4 linked regions of the Methanolacinia paynteri genome follow. Each later gene encodes a partner of the first gene's protein in a complex. Links are inferred from orthologs where the notes say so. Each region holds a gene or a part of one and is shown on either strand. Other genes may lie near its edges.

Region 1 (7,888 bases):
AGATCTTTCTGACCACGTCCGTTCCGGTAAGTGAAGAGATGAGGAGCAGGCATCTGCCCGTCTTTGACAGGGCTGAACCGAGCTGTTCGGCGAATTTTTGAATCGTGGCTCTTCCGTCCTCACCGCCGTCAAGTGCATATTCCAGCCAGTCATCGATCCGCTCTTCCGGCTTCGTAGGGAGGTACGGCGGGTTGAAGATCACGAGATCGAAGGTACCGCAGATCCCGGAGAACAGGTCAGTCCTTACAACCTCTACGCCGTTCTTCTTTGCGGTGATGCAGGCATAGGGATTGATATCGGTTGCAATCGCATACTCTGCTTTATCCCTGATTCCCGACGAGATGAATCCGCTGCCTGTTCCGATCTCTATAACCCGGTCCTGTGATTTGATCTCGTGCATGACTGCTTCAGACAGCAAAAATGTATCTTCTTCAGGCCGGTAGACCTGCTCGTGGTAGAATAATTCAGTCATATCTGCCAGATCCGTCAATCACAGGGAAATTGCAGAATAATATTTTCATAAATATTCTTAAAACCTTTTGATTACTAAGTATTGTTAGAAAGATGCAGCTTAGGATAGGTAAAGCAGGGGGAAGGGACTTTAGTGTCGATGCCCAGGAGCTGGTAACCGGGAGGACGTGCATAATCGCACAGTCAGGGGCCGGGAAGAGCTGGAGTATTGCTGTATTATGCGAGAAGATGTGTGAAGCCGGGATCGGTTTCTGCCTGATCGATACCGAGGGCGAATACTATTCGCTGAAGGAAAAATTCGATAATATATGGTGGGTCGGGGCGGAAGGAGCGGATTCAGAGTGCGAAGATATCGAGATGGACTACGATATCGAGAGGGTCAATCTCAAGCATCTTATGGAGAGAGCGGTCGCAGAAAGCCGGCCTGTAATCTTCGATGTCTCCGAGGTCGACATGATCCCGCGTGTCACCCGCCTTGTAAATATACTCTATGATGTGTCGACCGAGCAGAGAAAACCGTACTTACTGATAGTCGAAGAGGCCGACAAATTCATCCCCCAGTCCAAGGATTCGATAAAAAAGATAGAAGAGATATCCCGCCGTGGGAGAAAGAGAGGCCTGGGGCTTCTTGTGGCGACCCAGAGGCCTGCAATAGTCACCAAGAACGTTCTTTCCCAGTGCAACAACCAGATAATCGGAAAACTATCCATTGAAAACGATCTTAAGGCCGTGGGTTTGTTCTTCAGCTCCAAGCAGGAGGTTGAAGAGCTGACAACCCTTACACCCGGTGATTTCTTCGTGATGGGAACAGTTACCCATGAAAAGACGAAGATGAGATTCGGGAAGAGGCTTACGAAACACAGGGGCCTCACACCTCTTCTTGAGGAGAAGGAGATCACATCCGAAACCGTTCCGGAGGACGAACCCGAGGATGAAGTTTCATTCAAACTGGACTCCGATGCGGCAATCGATGACGGTGCTAAAAAGGAGACAGGATCGGTTTCCCCTGCGGAGCCTGTTGACAATAAACCTCCGGAGCAGAAGAGCAAAAAGAGGAAACCAAGAGCTAAGTCCTCGATCGATGCAAAGGGCGGCAAGAACTGCATCGTTCCGACCCTTTCAAGGGATGAGGTTCTTGATATCGCATATTCCAGACTAAAAAAACGCAGGTTTGGAATCGGAACGGATGAAAGACTGATTGCTGCCGAATTATCCTTCAGGCCTGTTTATTTTGTTCTTGTCAGGTACATCAAGAGCAGGATCATCAGGAGCGGCTCGACCATTGAGAATTCTTTCTTTTTAGACGGGCTGACAGGCGATTGCGTCGATATTGCAGGAGGGATCGCGTTCAGGCGGTGTTTCAGCGAGTACATTGGGCTTGATGAAGATTCCATTCTTGTTCTCGACGGCATGCCCCTGGCAGGGGAGACATCCGTAGAGATCGAGGCACGAACGCGTTTTCCGAGAAAGGCCGTCGAGAAGGCGGTGGCATCCCTGCTTGAACGCAAACTTCTCACGAACGGTGAAGCTGTAGGGGAATCCGGCGAGATAAAATATGTCCCGCTCGTAAAAAAGAGGCTCCCTGCTCTTTCCACGAGGATTGTAAAGACGGATTTCAGGTTCGGCCTGCCCGAGGAGGGAGAGGTAATCGAAGAGACTGTTCAGAAGGATGACGTGAGGACTATCCTAAAGGCGATAGAACCGACGTCCGAGATCGTCGAATTCAAAACATTTTATTATCCTGTATACGAGATCAGGATCGCAGCCGATCATGAAGAGAAAACGGTCTCAATAGATGCCCTAACAGGAAAAGAGGTCCGCTGGATCTGAATTATGCGGTTGCAATATTCGAGATATCGGAAAAATCCTTCAGGGAAAGTTCCTCGGCTCTCTTTTTCAGCATTTCATCGGGAAGATTATCGATAATTCTCTCGTATCTCTCTTCTCCGATCACCGACCTTGAGGATTTGAGTGATTTCTTCAGGGTCTTTCTCCTGTGTGAAAACAGCTCCCTTACAAGAATCGAGTAGAATTCCGGATCATCCACAGGATATGTAAGTTCCTCTTTCATCGTTATTCTCACGACCATCGAATCGACGGCGGGAGGCGGGGAGAAGGCTTCGGGAGGCAGGTTGAGAAGAGGCATCACCTTTGCGTATGTCTGAACCATCACGGAAAGTCTTCCGCAGTCGCTGGTCCCCGGCAGTGCCATCATGCGGAGGGCGAACTCTTTTTGGTACATAAGTACCGCCTCCTTGAACCCGTGCTCGAGGAGCCTGAAGGTAATCTTCGATGATACGGAATATGGAAGATTTGCAATAACGATATCGAAATCAGGGTAATCGCACCTGACGGCATCTTCGTTGAGCAGAGTCAGCCGGCCTGAGTCGATCTCGTCCGCAAAACGCGATCCTAGGATCTCGATCATCTTCGGATCGATCTCGATAGCGATTACCTTCGCTCCTCTTTCAAGCAGCTCTTTTGTAAGCGCTCCTTTCCCCGGGCCGATCTCGAGGACGGTCTGATCTTTGATATCTGAAAAATGGGCAATTTTCCTGACCGCATCGGGATCGGTCAGGAAGTGCTGATCATGAGGAGCACTCATTTTGAAGTAAAAAGATGATATTTTATGTTTGGATCTTCGATCTCTTCGACTATTCTTTTGATTATCATCTGCTCCGGGTGGGGAATGGTCTTGATTCTCTCGCTTATGTCGGCAAAGTTCTCGAACGGTTTCTTGTTCCTCTCGTCGAGAATTTCCCACATGAGTTTCTTACCGATCCCCGGGAGAAGATGAAGCATATGCTGCTTTGATGTAATCGGTACAGCCTTGTTGAAGAAATCTACATATTTCTGCTCGTTCTCCAGTACGATCTTTTCAATTGCGTACGGGAGTTCGAGCTTGGCCGTCTGGGTGAGGTCCTCGTATCCGATCCTGCGCTTTACACGTTCAATTTTATCTCTTTCCTTATCACCGATGTATACTGTCTCTTCAGTTTTTATCTCGGCATTCTTGGGAACCAGCTCCAGGAGTTTGTACTGATCTGTACCTACTGCCTGTACCAAAGGTTCTTTCTTGAACTGGGGCCGGCGTGCATCGCCGTGTCCCATAGGAAGATAATCTAAAACTACCGCATAAAGCTCTTTTTTATCTGAACGCATAAGAGGAACACCCCCAAAAAAAATTAAAAGTGCTGCTCGACAAGGTCCAGGATCTCATCGAGCTCCTCACCTGAAAGGGTGAAGCGCTCTTTTGCATAGATTGCCCTAAGCTCGTCTCTTGTCCTGGGCATTATGCTTGCAATCCTGAATGCAATGTCGGGCTTTATTTTTTCCAGCGAAAGGAGTTTCTCGACAAGTTCCCTGGATTTTTCCGCACTTGTCTTTGAGAGATGATTGGCATGCTCAATGCTTCTGCGAAGCTCGTATGACATTTCTTTGCCTGCACCGAGACGGTCCGCCTCGACCTTCAGCAGCATCTCCCTCATTTCCTGAAGGGTTATCCTCTCTTCGCTATCTATTCCTTTTACTTTCATGCCAACCACTATGAATGATTACTGCTTTTGTGGTTTTAGATGTTGCGGTCTTGCGACTACAGTCTTTCTGGAATTGCCGTCGTTGATCTCAAGGACCCATGCGTGACCCTGCTTCCCGATAATTTCGCCGGTTCTTCCCTGGAACCTGCGGTGGGGCATGCCTTTCTGCACACTGGAATCGATTACGATGTGTACCTTCTGGCCTTCTTCGAATTCCTGAATGATTGAAGTTACAGGAGCCATTCCTCTCTTTCTGAGATCTTTCTTGAACTTATATCGGGTCTTTTTTCTCTGACCAAAGTGATGTGCCATTTTGATTCTCTCCTTAATTTTGAATAATTTCGCCGGTTCTGGTTTCGGGAACAACGCTCTCGACCATTACAACATCCAGACTTTTTACCCGGGCGGGGCGGTTGATTATCTCCGAAAGGCTCGGACTCGTCCGTCCTTCATCGCCCGATATCAGTTCCTTGATGTAGAGTCCGGCATCCCCAAGCACTTCTATCCTGAAGCTGTCGTCCTCTACACCAGTGCAGCTGATGTCGATGCACTGACGTTTTCTGACCTTGTCTGCCCTCCGGTGAGAAACCCTTTCCGGGGTGCGCTGATTAATTATAGCCCCACGGAGGCTGTTTAAGGCAGATTTGACTTCATCTGCCGAAAATTCGCCTTCTACTTCCACCAGAATGCTGTACTTTTTATGAGCTTTTCCCGATTTAAGGGTTTCCACCTCTTTGCGATCGCTGATGTGATCAATGGTTACGGAAACCCTTCCTCCGGCGCTTTCATTGATTGTCTTTTCAAGCTCTTCGGGATCGAACGATCTGATCGCCGGCTCGACTATCTCGATTACGAAAGGCCTGCCGGTACCGAGCATCCTTGCGTCGATATCTTCCCTGCCGGCCCCATGAAGGACTGCATCTTTCGATTTGAAGACTTCGATTGCAGGTCTCCCGATAAGTTCCTCTACCGAGTCTGCATACATCTTGCCGGTGAAGTTGCACCTTTCGCATCCTTTGCCCCTGCACACCCTGCAATGCCAGCGTGTCTGGGGGATTCCTCTTTCGTACTTGCAGTACCTGCCGTAGATGTAGAGGGGATTGATCTCGATTTCAACGGTTCCTTCAGGGATATTGCATACTGCAACGACATCGGGCCTCTTGAAGTCGACCTGTTTTCCCGTGATGCTGCTGACGATCTTTCCGACCTCCCTGTTGAATTCAGCTTTCAGGGGTTCGGGCGATTCTAGTCCGAGATCTGTCCAGACCATCTCCTCGCTCTCTGCAGAGAGGGGAGGGACGCGGCATCCGACGAGCATCGTTTCAAACTCGATCCCGGAAAGAGCGTCCGCGATCTTCTTCGCCCACTCTTCGGCAGTGTCGAAGATGTTGCCGCAGATCCAGCATTTTCCGGTCTCCCTGCTGTAGGGGATATTCTTCTCAAGCGAGTATGCGATCCTGAGAGATCTTCCCCGCTCCTCGTTTCCGAGTCCGTGGGAGAGCTTTCCGAAGAACCTGCCCAGGCAGTGATCGCATACGGGTCCGTATTCGAGGATCTCGCCGACCTTCTCAAGTATGTCGCTCATTTTTCTCTCCTGTCGTGTTCATTGAGGATTACGATAACAGTATGATCCGCGTGCAGCACCTTCGGCCCGGCGGAGATCTTCGGGAGATCCTTTATCAGACTCTCTTCCTCTTCTGAAAAATTCATGTGATCCGAGAGTATGTAGTTCTCCGGAACATCCTCTACGCTGCGGATGTCCGTTCCGTTTTCATCGAGAACTGAAAAGTCGATCTCATCCAGGAGTCTTTCCAGTCCGCCGTTTCTGATGTAGATGCCCTTTGTGGATTCGATGAACTCCTCTCCGCAGACAACCTGAAGTGCTTTTTTTATCAGCGAGCCTGCACTCCTCTCGTCGGGATTGAGGTAGCGAACTTCGTTTCCCTTAATCAGGATTGTCTTCGGGGGATTGGGTTCTCCGAGGAGGAGAAGATAACATTCGACATCCCTCCGGAGATCGTGGGAGAGGAAGAAGCAGGAGTTGACGCACCTGCACAGGACATCCATCCTTCCTGCCCCACCGGGCATGTCGTTAAGGGAAAAACCGCCTTCGGTAACAGCCTTGTGGCCGATAATAAGAAATCTTTTCATCAGCCTTTACATCCCGCCGCCGAACTTCTTCATCATCCGCTGCATGTTGAATTTGCCGCCGCCCATCCCCTTGAATCCTTTAAGGGTGCGCTGCATCGTTTTATGGTACTTGAGGAGTTCCCTTACTTCTTCCTGGGAGACTCCCGCGCCCGTGGCAATCCTCTGGATTCTCGATGCATGAATAACGGAGGGATCGTCAAGCTCCTCGTTTGTCATGGAGTCCATGATCACCTTGTAGGCTTCCATCTTCTTTCCGGTGGTATCGAAGGCATCCTCGGGGATCTCTATGTTTCCGAGCGGAAGCATCGACATGACCTGCTTTAAGGGGCCCATCTTCTTCAGGGATTCAAGCTGCTTGTACATGTCCCTGAGGGTGAACTTTCCTTTCATCATGGCGTTTACATCGACTTCTTCAGCGTTGATAGCCTCCTCTGCGCGTTCGATGAGGGACTTCAGGTCTCCCATTCCGAGAAGTCTCGAGATGAAGCTGTCGGGATCGAAGCGTTCGAGATCGTCTATAGTCTCTCCGCTTCCGACGAATACGATACCCGATCCGGTTTCGGCTACGGCCGACAAGGCACCGCCGCCCTTTGCAGTTCCGTCCATCTTCGTGATGATGACACCGTCGATGCTGATTGCATCGTGGAACCTTGCAGCCTGCTCGCGCGCCTGCTGACCGAGTGCCGCATCGAGAACGAGCCACCTGTGCGACGCCTTCGAGAGATCGTTTATTTTGATAATCTCGTCGATGAGCTCGTCTTCGAGCGCATGACGGCCCTGTGTATCGATAATCAGGACTTCAGCGTTCTTGAGCTGCTTCATGCCGTTTTCGACGATCTTAACGGCATCGGTCTCTCCAGGTTCCCCGTAGCAGGGGACGTTTACCTTGTCGCAGAGTGTCTTTAACTGGTCGTATGCACCGGGCCTGAAGACATCCGCACAGATTACTCCTACTCTCAGTCCTTTCTTCTGGAAGTACCTGCTGAGTTTTCCGGTCGTGGTCGTCTTTCCGCTTCCCTGTAGACCGGCCATGAGGATCGTCTGCGGACCGAGCGTTACCTCGATCTCCTCGCCCATGAGGTTTACGAGCTCCTGGTACACGATCCTTAAGACGTGCTCACGGACGCTCATTCCCTTGGGTGGCTCTTCTTCGAGCGAACGCTGCTTGATGGCCTTCGAGAGATTCATTACAAGCTTGACATTTACATCGGCCTGCAGGAGCACTCTCTGGAGATCCTTTACAAGCTCCTCTACCGCTACCTTGTCGATTACGGTCTTTCCGGCAAGTTTCTTTAACGCGTCCTTTAATCCCGAGCCCAGGCGATCGAGCATAATTAATCCTCCTCCAGGAGTTCTTCAACCATTTTTTCAGGTTCGAACGGGACAATATCGTCGTAGCCCTGCCCCATTCCGAGGAACATAAGCGGCTTGCCGATCGTATGTGCAATCGAGATCGCCGCACCGCCCTTGGTGTCCATGTCTGCTTTAGTAAGCACAACCACATCTGTACCAACAGCCGAGTTGAACTCTTCCGCACGTATCACCGCATCGTTGCCTGCGACTGCCTCGTCGACATATGCGACGATGTCGGGATTCATCACGCGGCGGATCTTTTCGAGCTGCTTCATCAGGTTCCCTTTGTTGTGGAATCTGCCTGCGGTATCGGCAAGGACAACATCGATGTCATGCGCCTTTGCGTAGTTCACGGTGTCGAACAGGACCGCAGAAGG
Region 2 (7,973 bases), 100 kb from region 1 along the record:
TAAATTCAACAGCCCGGGGGACCCTTGCCGGTCCCCGGGCGTGCCGTGAGAAGATTATCTTAGGGCAAGGCCCCTAGGGAGGGGCCGTCCGGCGGCCTGGCCGCCGGTGCCGGGGTTGCCGGATAAGATCTGTAAACAATAAAGCAGTTCAACGTATTTTACGAGGCAAAAAAAGATTAAGATTTATTTTCTTCCGGTTTATCCGACCCTACAGGATCTCCCGGTTCAGGTGCAACATCGGTCCCGATATCTTTGATCGTGCTCTCGATTGTCTTTACAAATTCGGTCGCGTCTTCCACCTCGACATCCGAAGGCGGCTTTCCGAGGATCGAGTCGTCGAGTTTGTACTCCTTCCACGTTTCGTCCGTGAACTCTTCCTCTTCCGCTCCAAGGAACTTTGCGCTCTGCTTGATCAGTCCCGATAGTTCGAACGGGAAGATGATCTTCGTAGCCTGCCCGTCTGACATCTGCTTGAGAGCGTCGAGGGAGAGAACCGTAATTGCCTTCTTGTCGAGCGGTCGAGATCCCAATGAAAGTATCCTGAGTCCCTGTGCCTGTCCCTGTGCCTCGAGTATTTTTGATTTTCTCTCTCCTTCCGCACGAAGGATCTTGCTCTGCCGTTCTCCTTCAGCCTCGAGGATCATCGACTGGCGCTTACCTTCCGCGCTCAGAATGGCTGCCCTCTTCTCGCCGTCTGCTCTCAGAATTGCGGCTCTCCTCTCTCTTTCAGCAGCAGTCTGCTCGGTCATTGCCTGCTTGACTGCCCCGACCGGATCGACTTCCCTGATCTCGACCCTTTCTACTTTGACTCCCCACTGGTCGGTCTCCCTGTCCAAAGAGTCTCTCAGCCTGTTGTTGATAAGCTCCCTGTTGTAGAGAATCTCATCGAGTTCGAGATCGCCGATAATTCCCCTGAGGCTTGTCTGTGCAAGCGCGACGGTTGCCATCTTATAATTGGATACTTCGAAGACTGACTTCTCGGGGTCGACGACCCTGACATATACTATAGCGTCGACATTTGTCGGCGAATTGTCCTTTGTTATTACTTCCTGCTGCGGGACATCCATAACCTGGGTCCTCAGGTCGACCTTTATCACTTCGGTGATAAACGGAATAACCCACCTGAACCCCGGGTTGAGCCGGCCGATATACTGGCCCAGTCTTATCTGTAGTGCCTGTTCGTACGGCTGAATTATTACTACTCCTTTTGCTGCAATCAGGATGATTACAAGTGCGAATATGATTATGAACAATAAATTATCAAGCATCTAATTTTCCTCTTCAACTATCACGTGCACTCCTTCCGAGGAGATTACACGGACTTTTTTTCCTTTTTCGATTATATTCTCCCTGCTTTTTGCGCTCCATTCAACGTTGTCGATCTCGACCTTCCCGGAGATTGAGTCGGGTATTACAGTCTCCCTCACAATACCGGTTTTTCCCGTGAGCGAGTCCCTGCTTATCGTTATCGGAACAACTCCTTCAGGGGTAAGATGGCTGTATATCCATATGGAGATGGCGCTGGAGACAATTACGATTATAATTCCTATAATAATAATCATCGACGACTGGAAGATTCCCGGAAAAAGCAGGGCGATTATCCCGAGAATAATCAGTGTGGTTCCGGGGACCGCAAGAAAAAAACCCGGATTATAGGCTTCGATCAAAAGTAATATAAGGCCTATCGCAATGATGGTCCATCCAATGACGCTAATGTCAATCATTATCAACAGATAATGTATTAGCAGGATATATTAAGTATCGTCCTGCTCCGTTTTACTTCACAAGACAGGCGATCCTCGATCCTTTCGGGATGCCGATATCCTCTGCGATCGGCTCGCATTTGACCATCATAAGATAAGCCACAGGGGGAAGACGGTGCGTCTTTTTAAGTTCGCTGAGAGATTCGTAATTCGCCATGCCCTTCGAGATTATGAGATCCGCATTCCCGATCTCTTCTTCGAGTTCCTCCGGGATCAACGAGAGGTTTACCCCGAGTTCGGCGATCTCTTCCGTATTTGTCAGGACTTTGTCTGCAATTTTGTCCAGGCCGAGTTCAATGGCATCTTTCATTGTCGCATCGTTGATTATCGGGTTTCTCCTGACAACGACTACAACTCTTGCGCCGTTTTCCTTGAGATATTTTATAAGAAGCCTGTCGAAGACAATCTCGCCCGAGTTGTCGCAGAGGTATAATATATTCCTGCAGAGAGGTTCGAAATCCGCAATGTTCTCTACAGTAAAACCCTTTGAAAATTCCTCCCGGAAGAACTCATAGAGATTGCCCGTTACCTCATGCTCCAGCGAACCGTAGTCCAGGGTGTTTCCTATGGATGCAGCCAGACAATAGTCGTGCAATGTAACAAGTTCTTTCTCAATTTTTTCCTCGAGTTCAAGGGCGTCTTTGTTGTTCATCTCCTTGATCTTCCTGTAAGGATCGGGATTGCCCAGAATACTGCACGCGTGGCGGTGGAGTGCGCTCGAGATTTCGGGTGCGGGTCCTGCATCTTTTTTTGCTTCGGACACCATTTTTCTGCAATCTTCAACCGCCTGCCTGATGATATTTTCATCATCGGTAACAAGCCTGCATTCATATTCTATCCTCCCCAGCAGGCATTCGGAGCATCTCTCTGACATCAGCATGTAATTCACTTGTTCTATTGAATTGTACGTATCATAAAATCTCTGCAATAATCGGCTAAAAAAACGAATGGGGCCACTGCGATTCGAACGCAGGTCAGAAGACCCCCAGTCTCCTAGGATGGTCCAAGCTACCCTATGGCCCCTTAATCTTTGACAGTATATATTAGATGAAACTCTTTATTTAACTTATCTTTTCGTTTCAGAAGAAAATTAAATTTTATTTTTCTTGAAGTCGTTTACATTCTTTGTAAGCGCTTCGATCTCCCCACAGGTTACGGTCATCGTATTGTTCAGCTCATCAACTTCATCCAGAAGCTGATAGATTCTCCTCTGCATCAGGTAGAGCAGAAACAGCAGAAATACAATTACGATACCGAAAAGAATGATCAGGTACGAAACAAACTCAAACTCCATCTTTTAATCCCCTCTTTTTGTCATAGAACGTGCCAGTCTGTCGAGGAACTTGTCCTCTTTCTTCTTTTTTACACTATCCGCATCAAATTCCATTCCTGCCAGCCTGGCCGCAATCCTCTTTATCTCGACGGATGCAGGCGAATCAGGGTACCTGATAATAATCGGCTGGCGGTAGGCCGCGGACCTCCTTACATTAGGATCTTCCGGGACGACCCCGATAAGATCCAGATCCAAAACCTCCTGGATCTTCTTTACACTCACCTCGGTATTTTCAAATGTCGCACGATTCAATATAAACCCTTTGACTTTTCCCCCGATGAGTTCTGTAAGAATCTTCGTCTTCAGGGCGTCGACCATCGACGAGAGTTCAGGATTGATTATAAGAATCACTTCGTCAGCAATTGCCAGCGGGATCACCCCGTCCCTGCTTATGCCGGCAGGTGCGTCGATGATAAGAATCTCGCAGTGATTGATGATCTCTTTCATCACGTCCCGGAGACGCTCCGGGTCCGCATCCTGGAAACCCTGCAGCGATATGCCGCTCGGAACCACTTTGACGCCTTCAGGGCCGTCATATATGATGTCGGATACATGTGCCTTTCCCGCCAGCACTTCGTGCAGCGTAACCGGAACATTTTCAAGACCCAGGACTATGCCCAGATTGGCCATTCCCATATCAGCATCAAGGATATAAGTCTCTTTTCCGAAAGATGCAAGGGCCGTTCCGAGATTTACTGATAGTGTTGTCTTTCCGGTACCCCCCTTTCCAGATGCTATAGTATATGTAGTAACCATGGTTATGCTGAGTCCGTCTCTTTACCCCTGTCTGAATTTTATTCTTAATCTAATTTATCTGACCAAATCGTTATTATAAATGCCTGTTACGAATTGAATAAAATATATGATTCTGCCCGAATAATAATTAGAATTTGATAAATACCTTAAAGAAGAATATTAACAATCAGTATATATTATTTCTGAGGTATACTCGAGATGACTGATGAAAACCCTTTGAAGACTAAAATCAGGGGATATATTGATGAAATACAATCGCTGAACGGTGTGATTGCAAGTGTCATAGTTTCTACTGACGGAAAAATAGTCGGAAAATCCAATAATTCGGATTTCCCTTCTCCTTTTCTCGGTATAACCGGTGCAACGATATTTGCCTCGTCTGAAGCGGCGTTCGGTACATTTCATATAAGCCGCCCCGATTTTATTGTGGTAGAGACGATGGAAAATGACGGACTTATGGTAATAAAAAGGGCAGGTAAGAGAAATATCATCGCCACAGTTATTAATCAATCCGTCGATATATCTTCATTCAAAAATAAACTTGCTTCAATATCTGAAAAAGTAGGGGAGGATCTCTGACATGTACGATATTCTTGTGGTGGACGACAGCCCGATGATTGTCGATGTTTTTGTCGCAATGCTGGAGCGAGGGGGATACAGGCCTACAGCGGCCTACAGCGGACCTGAATGTCTTGAGATTTTGAAGGATATGAAACCGGATCTGATCCTTCTTGATATCATGATGGAGCCGATGGACGGTTGGGAGACCCTCGAAAATATAAAGACGAACCCGGATACGAGGGATATTCCTGTTATGATGCTCACTGCGAAACAGCTCACCCCCGAAGAGGCGCAGGAGTACGGTGCATATATAGAAGACTACGTGATGAAACCCACCACTCATCGTCAGCTATACGAAGCAATAGAATATATTCTCAAAAGAAAGGACGAGATATCCCAGAAGATCGAAGAGGCAAAAGAAGCGGGAATCGAGGACAGGATTATCGAGGAATATGAACGTCTCAGCAAGAGTGTCGACGTATCCCGCCGTTTGCTGAAAATACTCGAGTCTACCTACAATATCAGCAACGACGAGCTAAAGGTCGGCGAAAATATCGCGCAGGCGATAAAAAGTATGGAGATGTCGATCAATCTCCAGGAAGAACGACTGAAGCAGATAAAAAAGACATTTATCCCCTGAATGCCGGATTCTTATTATATGTCTCTTTTTACCTCTGATTTTTTCAATCCACGTATATTTCTTTCGGCGCCTGGAAAGTCGTTTTTAATGCCGTCTTGCGCGGAAGGATTCTCAAAAACCCGTCGTTTCAGATTTTTAATATTTAATACAGGGATAAGTTTAAGTGCTTTCAATGCATTGTAATAATGCTGATTGGAGATACTAATGGGCCTGTAGCTCAGTTAGGCAGAGCGCCTGGCTTTTAACCAGGTGGTCGGGGGTTCAAATCCCTCCGGGCCCGTTAACACGATTTACTCGTGTGGCTGAGTACATGTTTTTTTAGCGGTGATACATCTGAAAAAGATTAATACATATGGCAGGGGCAAAAGATGAGCACCAATTTTTCTGTTATTGGACACATGATGGTTCCAGACCATCAGATTATGAGCGTGGAGGAAGTAGAAGAGCTTCTGAACTCCTACAAGATCACCCGCGACCAACTTCCTAAGATTTACCATGATGATCCGGCGGTAAAGGAAATTGGCGCAAAGATCAATGATGTAATCAGAATTGTTCGCAACAGTCAGACTGCGGGGCGTGCTGAAGCGTATCGTCAGGTTGTAAAAAGGCCTAAGAAATAAAAACTATCCGGGTGGTCTTTTTGTTAGATCGAAAGACATTATCAAAATCTTACTTTTCAAGAGAACACGTCGCAAGACATCAGCTTGATTCATACAACTATTTCCTGGAATACAATCTCCAGAAAGTGGTTGATGAACAGAGGGTCATTGAGACAGATATTGCCCAGAGGGGCAAGGACAATGACCCCGTGTGGGTGGAATTAGGAAATATCAGGGTTGAAAAACCGGTTGTCCGTGAAGCGGACGGTTCCCAGTCGAGCCTTTTCCCAAGTGAGGCACGACTGAGAAACCTGACATACGCGGCTCCCATACTGCTTGACATGGTCCTCGTTCAGGGAGATGTCCGCAGCGATCCTGTAACGACTACTATCGGTCAGCTTCCCGTGATGGTAGGCTCTAAGGCCTGCAACCTGCACGGGATGTCCGATGAGGAGAGAATCGAGCACGGTGAGGATTCGCACGATCCCGGCGGATATTTCATAGTAAACGGTTCCGAGCGCGTATTGATGACGCTTGAGGATCTCGCCTCAAACAAGATCATGACCGAGTTCACCGAACGCTACAATGAAAAGATCTTTGTGGCAAAGGTATTCTCACAGTATCGCGGTTACCGTGCGCTTGTTATCGTCGAGAGGAACAAGAGGAACCTTCTTGAGGTGTCCTTCCCGTCCGTGGCAGGTCACCTGAAGTTCGTCGATCTCATGAGATCGCTCGGCCTTACCGGCGACCACGATATCGTTAACGCGGTCTCGACAGACGAAGATATCCTTACATTCATGCTCCAGAATCTCGAAGAGGGAGAATGCGACACTGTCGAAGAGGGCATAATGTATGTCGGAAAGAAGCTCGCACCGAACCAGACACGCGATTACCAGAGGAAGCGTGCGGAGTTCGTTCTTGACAACTATCTTCTTCCGCACTTAAACGAACTCATGCCCGACGGCATAAAAGAGGAAGATCCCGGCTATGCCGCCCACGTCCAGAGTGTAAGGCTCGCAAAGGCTCACTTCCTCGGAAGGATGGCGGAGGCCTGCTTCGATCTCGTTCTCGAGAAGAGAAAGATCGACGACAAGGATCATTACTCCAACAAGCGCCTGAAGCTTGCGGGTGATCTTATGGAAGACCTCTTCCGTATTTCGCTCAACAGGCTCACAAGAGATGTAAAATACCAGCTTGAGCGTGCGAGCATGAGGCACCGCGATCTCTCTATAAGCACCGCGGTCCGTGCCGACGTTCTTACCGAGCGTCTCCTGCACCCGCTTGCAACAGGAAACTGGGTCGGTGGAAGGACCGGTGTATCCCAGCTTCTCGACCGCGTCGATCACATGGCGGTTATCTCTCACCTGAGGCGTGTAATATCTCCTCTCTCACGTTCACAGCCGCATTTCGAGGCCCGTGATCTTCACCCGACACAGTGGGGAAGGATCTGTCCGTCGGAGACTCCTGAAGGTCCTAACTGTGGTCTTGTTAAGAACTTCGCCCAGATGGTCGAGATATCAAAGGGTGTAAAGGACGAGCAGGTCGTTATGAGAGTGCTGTACAATCTCGGTGTCGAGGAGTTAAAACAGGAGTTTCTATGAGCGCAAATATAGTTAAAAAATCAAGGGTTTTTGTAGACGGAGCACTCATCGGGCTCTGCGAGGACCCCACCGTCCTCGTCCAGAACGTCAGGAAGATGCGAAGGCGCGGGGAACTTTCCACCGAGATCAATATCTCATACAAGGAATTTAACGGGGATATTGTCGTTCATACCGACAGGGGCCGTGCAAGACGCCCGTTGATCGTCGTCGAGAACGGAAGACCCCTTATCACCAACGATGATATCAGGAAACTGGATACCAACGATATAGAATTCCCTGATCTCATATCCAGCGGACTTATCGAGTTCATCGATGCCGAGGAAGAAGAGGATCTCTTTATTGCAATAAGAGAGGAGGACCTCACTCCCGAGCACACCCATCTTGAGATCGATCCCTCGCTGATTCTCGGTATCGGTGCGGCGCATGTTCCGTTCCCCGAGCACAATGCATCTCCGCGTGTCACGATGGGTGCCGGTATGATCAAGCAGGCGCTTGGTTTCGGCGCATCGAACATGAAGCTCAGGCCGGATACGAGAGGTCATCTTCTGCACTACGTCCAGAAGCCTATTGTCCACACACAGACCTCGAAGGTTATCGGGTCGGACGATCGTGCTGCAGGACAGAACCTCGTAGTCGCCGTTCTTTCATATGAAGGATTCAACATTGAAGATGCTCTCATCTTCAACAAGGCCTCCATCGAGCGCGGTGTAGGAAGATCGC
Region 3 (3,000 bases), 110 kb from region 1 along the record:
GCTCGCAAAGGCTCACTTCCTCGGAAGGATGGCGGAGGCCTGCTTCGATCTCGTTCTCGAGAAGAGAAAGATCGACGACAAGGATCATTACTCCAACAAGCGCCTGAAGCTTGCGGGTGATCTTATGGAAGACCTCTTCCGTATTTCGCTCAACAGGCTCACAAGAGATGTAAAATACCAGCTTGAGCGTGCGAGCATGAGGCACCGCGATCTCTCTATAAGCACCGCGGTCCGTGCCGACGTTCTTACCGAGCGTCTCCTGCACCCGCTTGCAACAGGAAACTGGGTCGGTGGAAGGACCGGTGTATCCCAGCTTCTCGACCGCGTCGATCACATGGCGGTTATCTCTCACCTGAGGCGTGTAATATCTCCTCTCTCACGTTCACAGCCGCATTTCGAGGCCCGTGATCTTCACCCGACACAGTGGGGAAGGATCTGTCCGTCGGAGACTCCTGAAGGTCCTAACTGTGGTCTTGTTAAGAACTTCGCCCAGATGGTCGAGATATCAAAGGGTGTAAAGGACGAGCAGGTCGTTATGAGAGTGCTGTACAATCTCGGTGTCGAGGAGTTAAAACAGGAGTTTCTATGAGCGCAAATATAGTTAAAAAATCAAGGGTTTTTGTAGACGGAGCACTCATCGGGCTCTGCGAGGACCCCACCGTCCTCGTCCAGAACGTCAGGAAGATGCGAAGGCGCGGGGAACTTTCCACCGAGATCAATATCTCATACAAGGAATTTAACGGGGATATTGTCGTTCATACCGACAGGGGCCGTGCAAGACGCCCGTTGATCGTCGTCGAGAACGGAAGACCCCTTATCACCAACGATGATATCAGGAAACTGGATACCAACGATATAGAATTCCCTGATCTCATATCCAGCGGACTTATCGAGTTCATCGATGCCGAGGAAGAAGAGGATCTCTTTATTGCAATAAGAGAGGAGGACCTCACTCCCGAGCACACCCATCTTGAGATCGATCCCTCGCTGATTCTCGGTATCGGTGCGGCGCATGTTCCGTTCCCCGAGCACAATGCATCTCCGCGTGTCACGATGGGTGCCGGTATGATCAAGCAGGCGCTTGGTTTCGGCGCATCGAACATGAAGCTCAGGCCGGATACGAGAGGTCATCTTCTGCACTACGTCCAGAAGCCTATTGTCCACACACAGACCTCGAAGGTTATCGGGTCGGACGATCGTGCTGCAGGACAGAACCTCGTAGTCGCCGTTCTTTCATATGAAGGATTCAACATTGAAGATGCTCTCATCTTCAACAAGGCCTCCATCGAGCGCGGTGTAGGAAGATCGCACTTCTTCAGGACATATGACGGTGAGGAGAGGCGTTATCCGGGAGGACAGATCGACAAGATCGAGGTACCGGACGAGGAAGTTTCGGGTTCGCACGGTGCGGAGTCCTACCAGAACCTCGATTCCGATGGTATAATCAATCCCGAGACGGTCGTACGCGAGAAGGATGTTCTTATCGGAAAGACATCTCCCCCGCGTTTCCTTGAAGAGCCCAGCGGAGAGCTGATCTCTGTAGAGAAGCGCCGTGACACCTCGGTAACGATGAGGAGCAACGAGCGCGGTATCGTCGATACTGTCATTCTTACCGAAGGAGAGAACTCCTCACGTCTCGTGAAGGTAAGAACACGTGATATCCGTGTTCCGGAAGTCGGCGACAAGTTCGCATCGAGGCACGGTCAGAAGGGAGTTGTCGGTCTTATCATCCCGCAGGAGAATATGCCATTTACTGAGGCAGGAATAGCCCCAGACCTTGTTGTCAACCCGCACGCGATTCCATCCCGTATGACTGTCGGGCACATGCTCGAGATGCTCGGAGGAAAGGTCGGTTCGCTCGAAGGAAGGAGAATCGAGGCGACCGCCTTCTCCGGGGAAGAAGAGGATACGCTCAGGGACTCGCTTCAGGCTCTCGGGTTTGCCCACAACGGCCGTGAAGTGATGTACGACGGTATCACGGGAAAGCAGTTCAAGGCCGACATCTATGTCGGGGTAATCTACTACCAGAAGCTGTACCACATGGTATCTTCCAAGATGCACGCACGTTCACGCGGACCTGTTCAGGTTCTCACACGCCAGCCGACAGAAGGTCGTGCACGTGAAGGAGGTCTGAGGTTCGGAGAGATGGAGCGTGATGTGCTTATAGGACACGGCGCTGCAATGGCCTTAAAGGAGCGTCTCCTCGATGAGTCCGACAAAGTCCAGCAGTATGTCTGTGCAAAGTGCGGTATGATTGCGTTCCTCGACCACAACCGCAATGTGACGAGATGTCTTGCATGCGGTAATGAGACCGATATCTACTCGGTCGAGATGAGTTACGCATTCAAACTGCTCCTTGATGAGATGAAGAGTATGGGTATTGCACCCAGGCTTCACCTGGAGGACCAGGTATAAGGGGGCCGAAAATATGGCAAGTCCAAAAAGAGTAGGAAAAATAGAGTTCGGGTTACTTTCTCCGAAAGATATCCGCAAGATGAGTGTCAGGAAGATCATCTGGGCGGATACCTATGACGACGATGGTTTCCCCTACCCCCAGGGTCTGATGGATCTCCACCTCGGTGTAATTGATCCGGGTCTGAGATGCAAGACCTGCGGAAACCGTGCAAGCGATTGTCCGGGCCACTTCGGCCATATCGAGCTTGCGAAACCGGTTATCCATGTAGGATATACGAGACTTATCAGGAAGCTCTTAAGGGTCTCCTGCCGTGAGTGCGGCAGACTGCTTTTGAGCGAGGATGAGATCCACAAGGTTCTCGGTCCGGAAGACGAGAGAAACGAGGACGTTATCTCTGAAAAGGATATCAAGAAGGAACGTGTCTGCCCTTACTGCGGCGAACAGCAGCTCAAGATCAACTTCGAGAAGCCTACGACATTCTCCGAGGTCATGACCGACGAGAACGGAAGGAAGATCGATCACAAGCTGACACCTGCCGATATTCGTGCAAGGCTTGAGAAGATACCCGACGAGGATCTCAGGCT
Region 4 (8,041 bases), on another replicon or contig:
TACTTGTGTATCAAAGGTGAAGTATTCAGGGAACAATATGGAAGACCCAATCGACAAAGCACTTGAAAGGGCCGGCATGGCGGCATATCTCGCTTATGCCGATTCTTCCAACCCGGATATGATGTATCTTACGGAATTTCAGGTAAACGACCCGCTTGTATATCTCAAAAAACGTGGCGAGGGAGGCGTTCTGATCGTCCCGCAGATGGAGTACGACCGCGCTCTTCAGGAATCCCGCTGCGAAGTGATAAACCGTGGCGATGCCGGATTTTTCGACGACCTCGAAAAGCACAAGGACGGGCTTTCGGCGATGGCGTCGATGGTGTCCCGCCTTGCAGGAGACGGCATTCTCTTATCGCCGGATGTCCCCGTATCTTTTGCAAAAAAGATCGAAACCTTCTGTGGGACTGCCGTTGACGAGGGAACAGTCTCTGAGATGAGATCCGTGAAGACCCGGGCCCAGGCGGACAACATCAGGAAAGTCCAGAAGACAACCGAAGAAGCGATGGAGCTTGCCATCTCGCTTATAAAAAATGCCGAATGCAAAGACGGCGAATTGTATCTCGGGAGCGAACCCCTCACATCCGATTACATAAGAAACGAGATGCACTGCTTCTTCTTAAGGAGGGGGCTTGTCGCAAGCGATACCATAGTATCCTGCGGGAAGGAGACCGCAATCCCGCACTGTATCGGCAACGGGGTAATACTTGAAAACGAGCCCGTTGTCATAGACGTATTCCCCTGTGACTCGAAGAGCGGCTATTATTCTGATATGACGAGGACGGTAGTAAGGGGAGAGCCCGATCCCGAGATCGAGGCGATGTATTCATGCGTCAGGGAAGCAAAAATACATGCAAAAGGAATGATTGCCGAAGGGCGGACCGGAAAAGAGATCCACGAATATGTAGTGAACTTTTTCGACGAGAACGGCTATACTTCAGGGAAGGAAGGCTTCATTCATAGTCTCGGCCACGGGGTGGGGCTTGCAGTTCACGAAGGGCCGTCACTTTCGCCTTCCGGGGGAAAACTCGTCGAAGGAAATATCGTAACCGTGGAGCCCGGTCTTTACTATAAAAAGATCGGCGGGGTAAGGCTGGAAGACATAGGAATGGTTACAAAAACCGGATTTGATTGCTTTACAGATTATCCGGAGGATATCAGAATATGATCGATGATGAAATATTAAATAAATATCTTGAAGCAGGAAAGATAGCGAAAGAATGCAGGGAATTTGCAGCAGGGAAAGTAAAGGTCGGCGCCAAGATCCTGGATGTTGTCGTCGAGAGCGAGCAGAAGATACTGTCAATGGGTGCCGGAATTGCATTCCCCCTGAATATCTCCCTCAACGAGGCCGCCGCTCACGATACCGCCTCTCCCGGTGACGAACGGGTCTTTAAGGCCGGCGATGTCGTCAAGGTTGATCTTGGGGTCCACATAGACGGGTACATCGCCGATACGGCGGTTACCGTCGATCTCGGGAAGAACGATCTCCTGGTGGAGGCCTCGAAGGCCGCGCTTCATGCGGCAATCGATATGGTCCGTCCGGGAGTAAGAACTGGGCAGATCGGTGCAGCAGTCCAGGCCGAGATCGAGAGCCGCGGGTACCGCCCCGTGGCAAACCTTACAGGCCACGGACTTGGTCAATACCTGCTCCACGGGATTCCGACGATCCCCAATGTCGGTATGCAGGGCGGGACAGAGCTCGAGGAAGGTATGGTCTTCGCAATCGAACCCTTTGCATCCACAGGTTCCGGGATTGTCTCGGACGCATCCCGTACCGAGATCTACAGCCAGATCTCGTCGCGTCAGATCAGGCTTCCTTCCGCAAGAAAGCTCATGAAAAAAGTTGCCGAACGAAACAGTCTCCCGTTCTCCAGGCACTGGTATTACGAAGAAAAATCCGATCTGGCGATTGCCCAGTTGGTGAAGCAGAATATCCTCAGGGGTTATCCTGTACTTCATGACGTGGCAGGATCGCTTGTATCCCAGGCCGAGCATACGATGATCGTTACGGATGACGGGTGCATTGTAACGACTGTTTAATATTGTATTACAACGAATAATATTAAATTATTTTTTCAGTTTTCAGGATAATATAGCGTGAGATAATATTATCCCGTTTGAGCAGTAAAATATGATGTTGTACATATGAATGCCGACGACAAGGAACTGGCGATCGATATTCTTGAGTTTCTCATAACCGCGGATATTATCAATAAAAATGAAGAGCTCACGAAACTCGACCTGCCCAAAAAATACTGGAAATTTTTCGGCACCGGCGACTACAATACGGATATTGACAGGCCAATAACAATCGGAGAGTCCCTCATCAGCAAGGTTTGCATTGCTGACAATGCAATAGAAATTGTCAAACAGAACCCCTTCGTCAAGTTCGATGAATTCGGGAAGAGGTTCGGAATCACTACGCTTGACGCCGCAGCGGCATGGTTCCTCCGCCAGGCCGGGAAAGAGCGGATAATGAGAAATCCTGTTCTTGCCCGTTATTATGAGAAGGCCGGAGATGCCGGTATATCCTATAAAGAATCCCTTGAGAGCGTCCCTCGGTTCATCGATTCGAAGGAGTACCTTGAGGCGAAGGTAAACCATATCATCGGTGACGACGAGGAGCTCAAGGCGGCACGCGGGCTTATCATCATCAGTTCTCCCGAAGAGATCGAATATTCGCTCGACGATCTGGTCTGTACTCCCAAACAGGAAGAAGGGATCAAAAAGATCGAGATTGCACTGAAGAACAGGGAGTTCCTTAAGGAAAGAAGGATATTCGAGTTCGGAAAACTCCTCTTCGTCGGCCCGCCGGGAACAGGAAAGACATCGCTGGCTCTTGCAATGTCGAAGGCGCTTAAGATGCCGCTGCTCGAGGTCCGGCTTGCAATGGTAACATCGCAGTACCTTGGCGAGACTTCGAAGAACATCGATCGTATATTCGATATTGCAAGGAGACTTTCGCCGTGCATACTGTTTATCGACGAGTTCGATTTCGTTGCCAAGAGCCGCGTGACCGAGGACAACGGTGCTATGAAGCGTGCGGTCAACATGCTCCTTAAAAATATAGATACGGTCAGCTTCGTCAGGAACGGCGTGGTCCTGATTGGTGCGACGAATCACCCTGCCCTCCTCGACGAGGCGGCCTGGAGACGTTTTGACGATGTCATCGAATTCCCGCTTCCCGATTACGAGATGAGGGTTGAGATCCTGAAAAAGATCACCAGCACTCTCGACTGCACCTGTGATTTTGAGGAACTTGCGGCAGAGACCGAAGGCTTTTCAGGTGCCGATCTCAGGATAATGATAAAGGAGTCCATAATCTCTGCTCTTATGAGGGACAGCTTCGAGCTTTCCGAATTCGATGTGGAGCAGGGTATGGGCAGCGTCCGTGAAAGGGACACGATTCGCCAGAGCGCCTCGATATGAAGATAACAATTCTCGGTACCGGCGATACTGTCGGAACCCCCCGTGTGGGGTGCGACTGCGGGGTCTGCACCCTTGCAACCGAAGAAGGCCGTTCACGTCTCAGGACATCTTTTTTGATCGAGAATGAAGGAAAAAATATACTAATAGATACATCCCCCGATTTAAAGGAGCAGCTGATCCGGACAGGTGCGCCGAAGATAGGCGCTGTGCTTTGGACACATGCACATTACGATCATATCGCGGGATTCAACGAGTTCTACAGGGTGCAGGACTTCCCGCCTGCATATACGCCTGAAAAAGTGATGGATGATATCTCAGGCTTCTTTCATTTTTTGAGATTTAAGAAGAACATCGTCGAACCGTACGAGCCTTTCATCCTTTTCGGGATGGAGATCACGTTTGTTACAGTCAATCACCCCCCTATAGACACCTATGGGATTGTAATCCGTTACAACGGGAAAAAGATCGGTTACACTTCAGATACGAACCCGAACCTTCCTGAAAGGACGGTGAAGGAACTGATGAACTGTGATCTTCTTTTCTTAGACGCCCTGATGCTCCCTGACGTCCACATCGGAAAGCACATGAATATAGCCGAAGCAGAAGACCTTGCACAAAAACTCTCGCCGAAAGAGTACTATTTTGTCCACATGAGCCACAGGATTCCTATGTCATACCCGCACGCCGCCACGGATTTTATGACATTCGAGTTCTGATTTTTGTGGCTGATTCGACCAATACTTATATACTCGTATAAAATCCAAGAATATGGGTACCTATGGAGATAAAAGTAATAGAACTAAAGGACGATCTCGCACGCATAATGTTTGTCGGGGAAGGGCATACCTTCATGAATGTACTTGTGGATGAGATTCTGAAGAATCCCGAAGTCGATGTCGCAAACTACAGCAGTGAGTTCCATTTTACAGATCCTGTACTTCTTGTAACTACAAAGAATGGTAAAAATCCGCTCGATGCAATCCGTGAAGCTGCATCTGCAATTTCCGGCAATTGTACAGGGCTTATTGAGACTCTTAACAATTCCTGAAAAAAAATATAAAAAAAATATTATTTTCTGATTGGTTCCGTAAAGGCGATAGTGCCTGCAACTCTTGTTATCTTCACCCTGACCTTCTGGCCCGGTTTCGTATTTGCAACGTAAAGCGTATATTTGCCGACCTTTGCAACGCCGTCTCCTCTTTTGGAGAGGAACTGGATCTCGGCATCGATCTCTTTTCCTTCCTCGACAAGATTTGCGGTTGCGTCTCCCCTGGCTCTCCTCTTCCTTACAGGTCTGTGCCCTCCGCATGCATCGCACCTGAGCATCATGATCCTTCCGTCTTTCACGAGCCTTGTATCGGGTTTCCCGCACTCTGAACAGATCACGTAATCTTCGGTATACTTATTCACAAGATCTGCAATAAGATCGCGATCGAATTTTCCGTTGAATATTGCACGGTTCCCGTCTATCTTGCCGGCCGTTCCAAGCTCTCCAAGCAGGTATTTCATAACATGGTCGGGCTCTCTTCTGAGGGTGGAGACGATATCGGAAAAATTTTCAAGAACCGTTGTTTTCCCCTCAATGTACACCCTGGCTTCGGGTACCTGAAAACGTCCCTCATCACCGGAAGTCTCCGTGATGTTGCTGTATGCCTTTTCTAAAAGGGCTTCATAAGGGTCTGTCATGTCTAATAATATTGATGCTTTAAATAGATATAACTCACTTTGCTGACCTCCTCCCAGGCAAAGAATAAAAATTCGAATCTGCAAAAGATTGAATATCACTTCTGAACTTCGTTTAGACAGGGGAAACAAAACATGTACTTTTAATGGTAAAAAGGAACAATACATCCGATAGTTACCTTAGGAGGAATTATTTTTGAAGGTGATGGAGCCGTTTTTGGAAATAATCGGTGAAGAGTCCGGCAAAAAGGATATTTCTTATCTGGCTATGATCGGGCTTGTCATTTTCATGGTCGTGCTTTCCGAAACTGCTCTGGTCTTTACAACCAGCGGTCTTTTTCTCCTTTTGTCCAATCTCTTCTATTTCCCGCTGATCTATATAAACATGAAATGCTATGAACGGGGCCTTGCAGTCAACTCTGCTTTGGGTGCAGTATATTTTATAATATCCCTGTTTCTGGTTCATTTCGATGTTGTAGATATCCTGATTGCATTCTCAATGACAGTGACATATATTGCGGTCGGGATCAGCATAGCAATGATATCAAAGACGAACAATGAGAATAAAAATATCCTGATCGACAGCATCAGCAATTATGAAAATTTCTTCGAGGAGATCCAGGATGCAGTTCTTGTCTACAATTCTTCAGGGGAGATTCTCGGCGTCAACAATGCTGCATCAAGATTATTCGGCCTGGAAAAGAAGTACCTTACTTTTCTTAAAATTGAGGACCTGGGGAATTTCATTGAAAAGGATGATCTGAAAAAAGCGTTCTACGATATCAGCCCCTCCAAAAGCGGTTTTACGGATACCCGGCTGAAACAACAGGGTGGGAATACAATCTATGTCGAAATTCTCTCGAGCGCTGTAGATCCGTCAAAAGGAATTATGAGGGCTTATATCCGGGATGTCACCTCCAGGGTTGTCGCAGAGGAGAAGATCCATGATAGCGAAGCGCGGTACCGGCACCTCACAAATCAACTGCCCGAGATGATATTCGAGCTGGATACCGATGGAAATTTCACATTTTCAACACGTTATTCTATCAATCTTGCCGGAAAAACACCTGAAGAACTTACAGGCGGGATGAAGTTCTGGGACATTCTGGTTGAAGATGACAGGGATCGTGCCCGTAAAAATCTGGAATGGTTCTATAAAGGGATGTTTCTGGGCGCAGTGGAATACAGGCTGGCTAAACCCGACGGTGCCGTTATTCCTGTTATGGTTCATTTCAGCTATGATTTTGACGACAACAGTGCGGTGCAGGGGATCAGGGGCCTTGCTATGGATATCAGCCAAAGGAAAAGGATGGAGATGGCCCTGCGCCGAAACGAAAAAAAATTCAGAAGTCTGTTTGAGAATTCAAATGACGCTGTTATCATATTCGACAGGGACGGCTATATAATCGATATAAATACACGTCTTTGTCTTATGCTGGGCATAAGGAGGGATGAGGCAGTTTCCCAGACTCTTGAGTCCCGTTTTCCCGTGCCCGAATGGGGCAAAATATCGCAGATGTATGAAAATTCATCATCCGAAGGTGTCTGTTTCGAGTCCCGGATGCAGAATAAGGAAGGATCATTCATCGATGTTGAGATAAGCTCCGGGATAATCGATCCCGGAGAAGGCCTTTATCAGGCGATCCTAAGGGATATATCCGAAAGGAAGCGTGCCGAAGCTGAGCTTGCCCTCAGCAGGGGCAGACTCAACCTGGCAATAGAGGGCGCCGGAATGTGTGTTTGGGACTGGGATCTGGAGAAAGACGAGATGGTCTTCGAAGGCAAGTATGAAGAGATGTTTGGCCTTTTGAACGGGAATGATAATAGTCACGGCGCTATATGGAGGGAAATTCTCCAGGAGGAGTTCTATACAAAGATTATGGATCTGTATTCCAACTGCAATGACCCGGAGAAATCAGATCCGAAATCCGCACAATTCGAATCCGAGTATAAATTCAGGACATCTGCAGGGACATACAAATGGATAGTAGTTCTCGGCAAAGTCGTGAAATGCAGTTCAGACGGGAATCCTATACGGATAACCGGTATAATGCAGGATGTATCCGATAAAAGAAGGTCGCAGAATGCATTATATGAGGCAAATAAAAAACTCAATCTTCTCTCCAGTATAACCCGGCATGATATACTGAACCAGATCGCCGGCGTCAGGGGATTTACCGATATCCTGAGCAAAAGGCTTCCTGAGAAAAACTCAGAACTTCTGCATTACCTTGATATGATCAAGAAGGCCACATCCAATATCCAGGAACAGATTACTTTTACAAAGGATTACCAGAATATCGGCGTAGAAAGTCCTGCCTGGCAGAACCTTGAAAAGGTTATCGAATCTTCACGCTCAAAAGCCCAGCTCAGGGATATTGCGTTCTTCAATGAATGTCATGGCCTTGAAATTTATGCAGACCCGATGATTGAAAAGATCTTTTTCAACCTGCTGGATAATGCCATCCGCCACGGCGGCAGTGTAACCGAGATTGATGTGAAATGCAGAAAAAGCAGGAATTTCCTCTTCATAATTGTTCGTGACAACGGGACTGGTGTACCCGTCGATCTTAAGGAAAAGATCTTCGATCATGGTTATGGCAGCAATACCGGACTCGGGCTGTTTCTTGTAAGGGAGATTCTCGGGATTACGGGTATGGAGATTAAAGAGGTGGGTGAACCCGGAAGCGGTGCGGTATTCGAGATAAAAATACCCGCCGATCATTTCAGACAGATCGGATAGAGAGAACCCGAATGCCGAAATGGTATAAATAGGAAACAAATTTTAACTTTCGGGTAGACAGCCTATCTGTTAAAATATTTCAATGAGGGATTGGTAAATGCACGATAAAAAAATTCTCGTAGTTGAAGATGATGCGATAATTTCCGAACTTATCATGTGGCGGCTGAAGGATCTCGGTTATGC

What was found.
Region 2: METPAY_RS07270 (region 1) and METPAY_RS07860 share a complex: the UniProt entries of both Methanocaldococcus jannaschii proteins name them as parts of the RNA polymerase complex. The link is inferred for Methanolacinia paynteri from one-to-one orthologs.
Region 3: METPAY_RS07270 (region 1) and rpoB share a complex: the UniProt entries of both Methanocaldococcus jannaschii proteins name them as parts of the RNA polymerase complex. The link is inferred for Methanolacinia paynteri from one-to-one orthologs.
Region 4: METPAY_RS07270 (region 1) and METPAY_RS00220 share a complex: the UniProt entries of both Methanocaldococcus jannaschii proteins name them as parts of the RNA polymerase complex. The link is inferred for Methanolacinia paynteri from one-to-one orthologs.

Annotation. Positions count from the first base shown.
Region 1 is NZ_KN360931.1:62,379-70,266, forward strand. Bases 2,333-5,068 are described here. They hold METPAY_RS07270 (RNA polymerase Rpb4 family protein), read right to left. Parts: upstream 4,008-5,068; coding sequence 3,657-4,007; downstream 2,333-3,656. Other genes in these bases: rsmA (16S rRNA (adenine(1518)-N(6)/adenine(1519)-N(6))-dimethyltransferase RsmA), read right to left, coding at 2,333-3,076; METPAY_RS07265 (DUF655 domain-containing protein), read right to left, coding at 3,073-3,633; METPAY_RS07275 (50S ribosomal protein L21e), read right to left, coding at 4,026-4,319; METPAY_RS07280 (tRNA pseudouridine(54/55) synthase Pus10), read right to left, coding at 4,333-5,068. Outside these bases: METPAY_RS07250 (HemK2/MTQ2 family protein methyltransferase), read right to left, coding at 1-472; METPAY_RS07255 (ATP-binding protein), read left to right, coding at 565-2,301; more of rsmA, read right to left, coding at 2,303-2,332; more of METPAY_RS07280, read right to left, coding at 5,069-5,592; tRNA (pseudouridine(54)-N(1))-methyltransferase TrmY, read right to left, coding at 5,589-6,158; METPAY_RS07290 (signal recognition particle protein Srp54), read right to left, coding at 6,165-7,490; signal recognition particle-docking protein FtsY, read right to left, coding at 7,493-7,888. UniProt on the Methanocaldococcus jannaschii protein: DNA-dependent RNA polymerase (RNAP) catalyzes the transcription of DNA into RNA using the four ribonucleoside triphosphates as substrates. This subunit is less well bound than the others.
Region 2 is NZ_KN360931.1:163,812-171,784, forward strand. What follows is about bases 5,153-7,973. They hold METPAY_RS07860 (DNA-directed RNA polymerase subunit B''), read left to right. Parts: upstream 5,153-5,693; coding sequence 5,694-7,253; downstream 7,254-7,973. Other genes in these bases: METPAY_RS07855 (DNA-directed RNA polymerase subunit H), read left to right, coding at 5,422-5,673; rpoB (DNA-directed RNA polymerase subunit B), read left to right, coding at 7,250-7,973. Outside these bases: METPAY_RS07805 (SPFH domain-containing protein), read right to left, coding at 177-1,268; METPAY_RS07810 (NfeD family protein), read right to left, coding at 1,269-1,724; METPAY_RS07815 (damage-control phosphatase ARMT1 family protein), read right to left, coding at 1,777-2,643; METPAY_RS07825 (hypothetical protein), read right to left, coding at 2,854-3,057; cell division ATPase MinD, read right to left, coding at 3,061-3,852; METPAY_RS07835 (roadblock/LC7 domain-containing protein), read left to right, coding at 4,051-4,431; METPAY_RS07840 (response regulator), read left to right, coding at 4,433-5,053. UniProt on the Methanocaldococcus jannaschii protein: DNA-dependent RNA polymerase (RNAP) catalyzes the transcription of DNA into RNA using the four ribonucleoside triphosphates as substrates. The Rpo2 subunit (Rpo2N and Rpo2C in this organism) is implicated in DNA promoter recognition and in nucleotide binding.
Region 3 is NZ_KN360931.1:170,476-173,475, forward strand. It holds rpoB (DNA-directed RNA polymerase subunit B), read left to right. Parts: upstream 1-585; coding sequence 586-2,415; downstream 2,416-3,000. Other genes in the region: METPAY_RS07860 (DNA-directed RNA polymerase subunit B''), read left to right, coding at 1-589; METPAY_RS07870 (DNA-directed RNA polymerase subunit A'), read left to right, coding at 2,429-3,000. UniProt on the Methanocaldococcus jannaschii protein: DNA-dependent RNA polymerase (RNAP) catalyzes the transcription of DNA into RNA using the four ribonucleoside triphosphates as substrates. The Rpo2 subunit (Rpo2N and Rpo2C in this organism) is implicated in DNA promoter recognition and in nucleotide binding.
Region 4 is NZ_AXDV01000001.1:32,801-40,841, forward strand. What follows is about bases 2,957-5,845. They hold METPAY_RS00220 (DNA-directed RNA polymerase subunit L), read left to right. Parts: upstream 2,957-4,210; coding sequence 4,211-4,480; downstream 4,481-5,845. Other genes in these bases: METPAY_RS00210 (ATP-binding protein), read left to right, coding at 2,957-3,432; METPAY_RS00215 (MBL fold metallo-hydrolase), read left to right, coding at 3,429-4,148; METPAY_RS00225 (translation initiation factor IF-2 subunit beta), read right to left, coding at 4,501-5,118; METPAY_RS13960 (PAS domain-containing sensor histidine kinase), read left to right, coding at 5,321-5,845. In the rest of the region: METPAY_RS00200 (M24 family metallopeptidase), read left to right, coding at 38-1,168; map (type II methionyl aminopeptidase), read left to right, coding at 1,165-2,043; more of METPAY_RS00210, read left to right, coding at 2,149-2,956; more of METPAY_RS13960, read left to right, coding at 5,846-7,858; METPAY_RS00235 (response regulator), read left to right, coding at 7,956-8,041. UniProt on the Methanocaldococcus jannaschii protein: DNA-dependent RNA polymerase (RNAP) catalyzes the transcription of DNA into RNA using the four ribonucleoside triphosphates as substrates.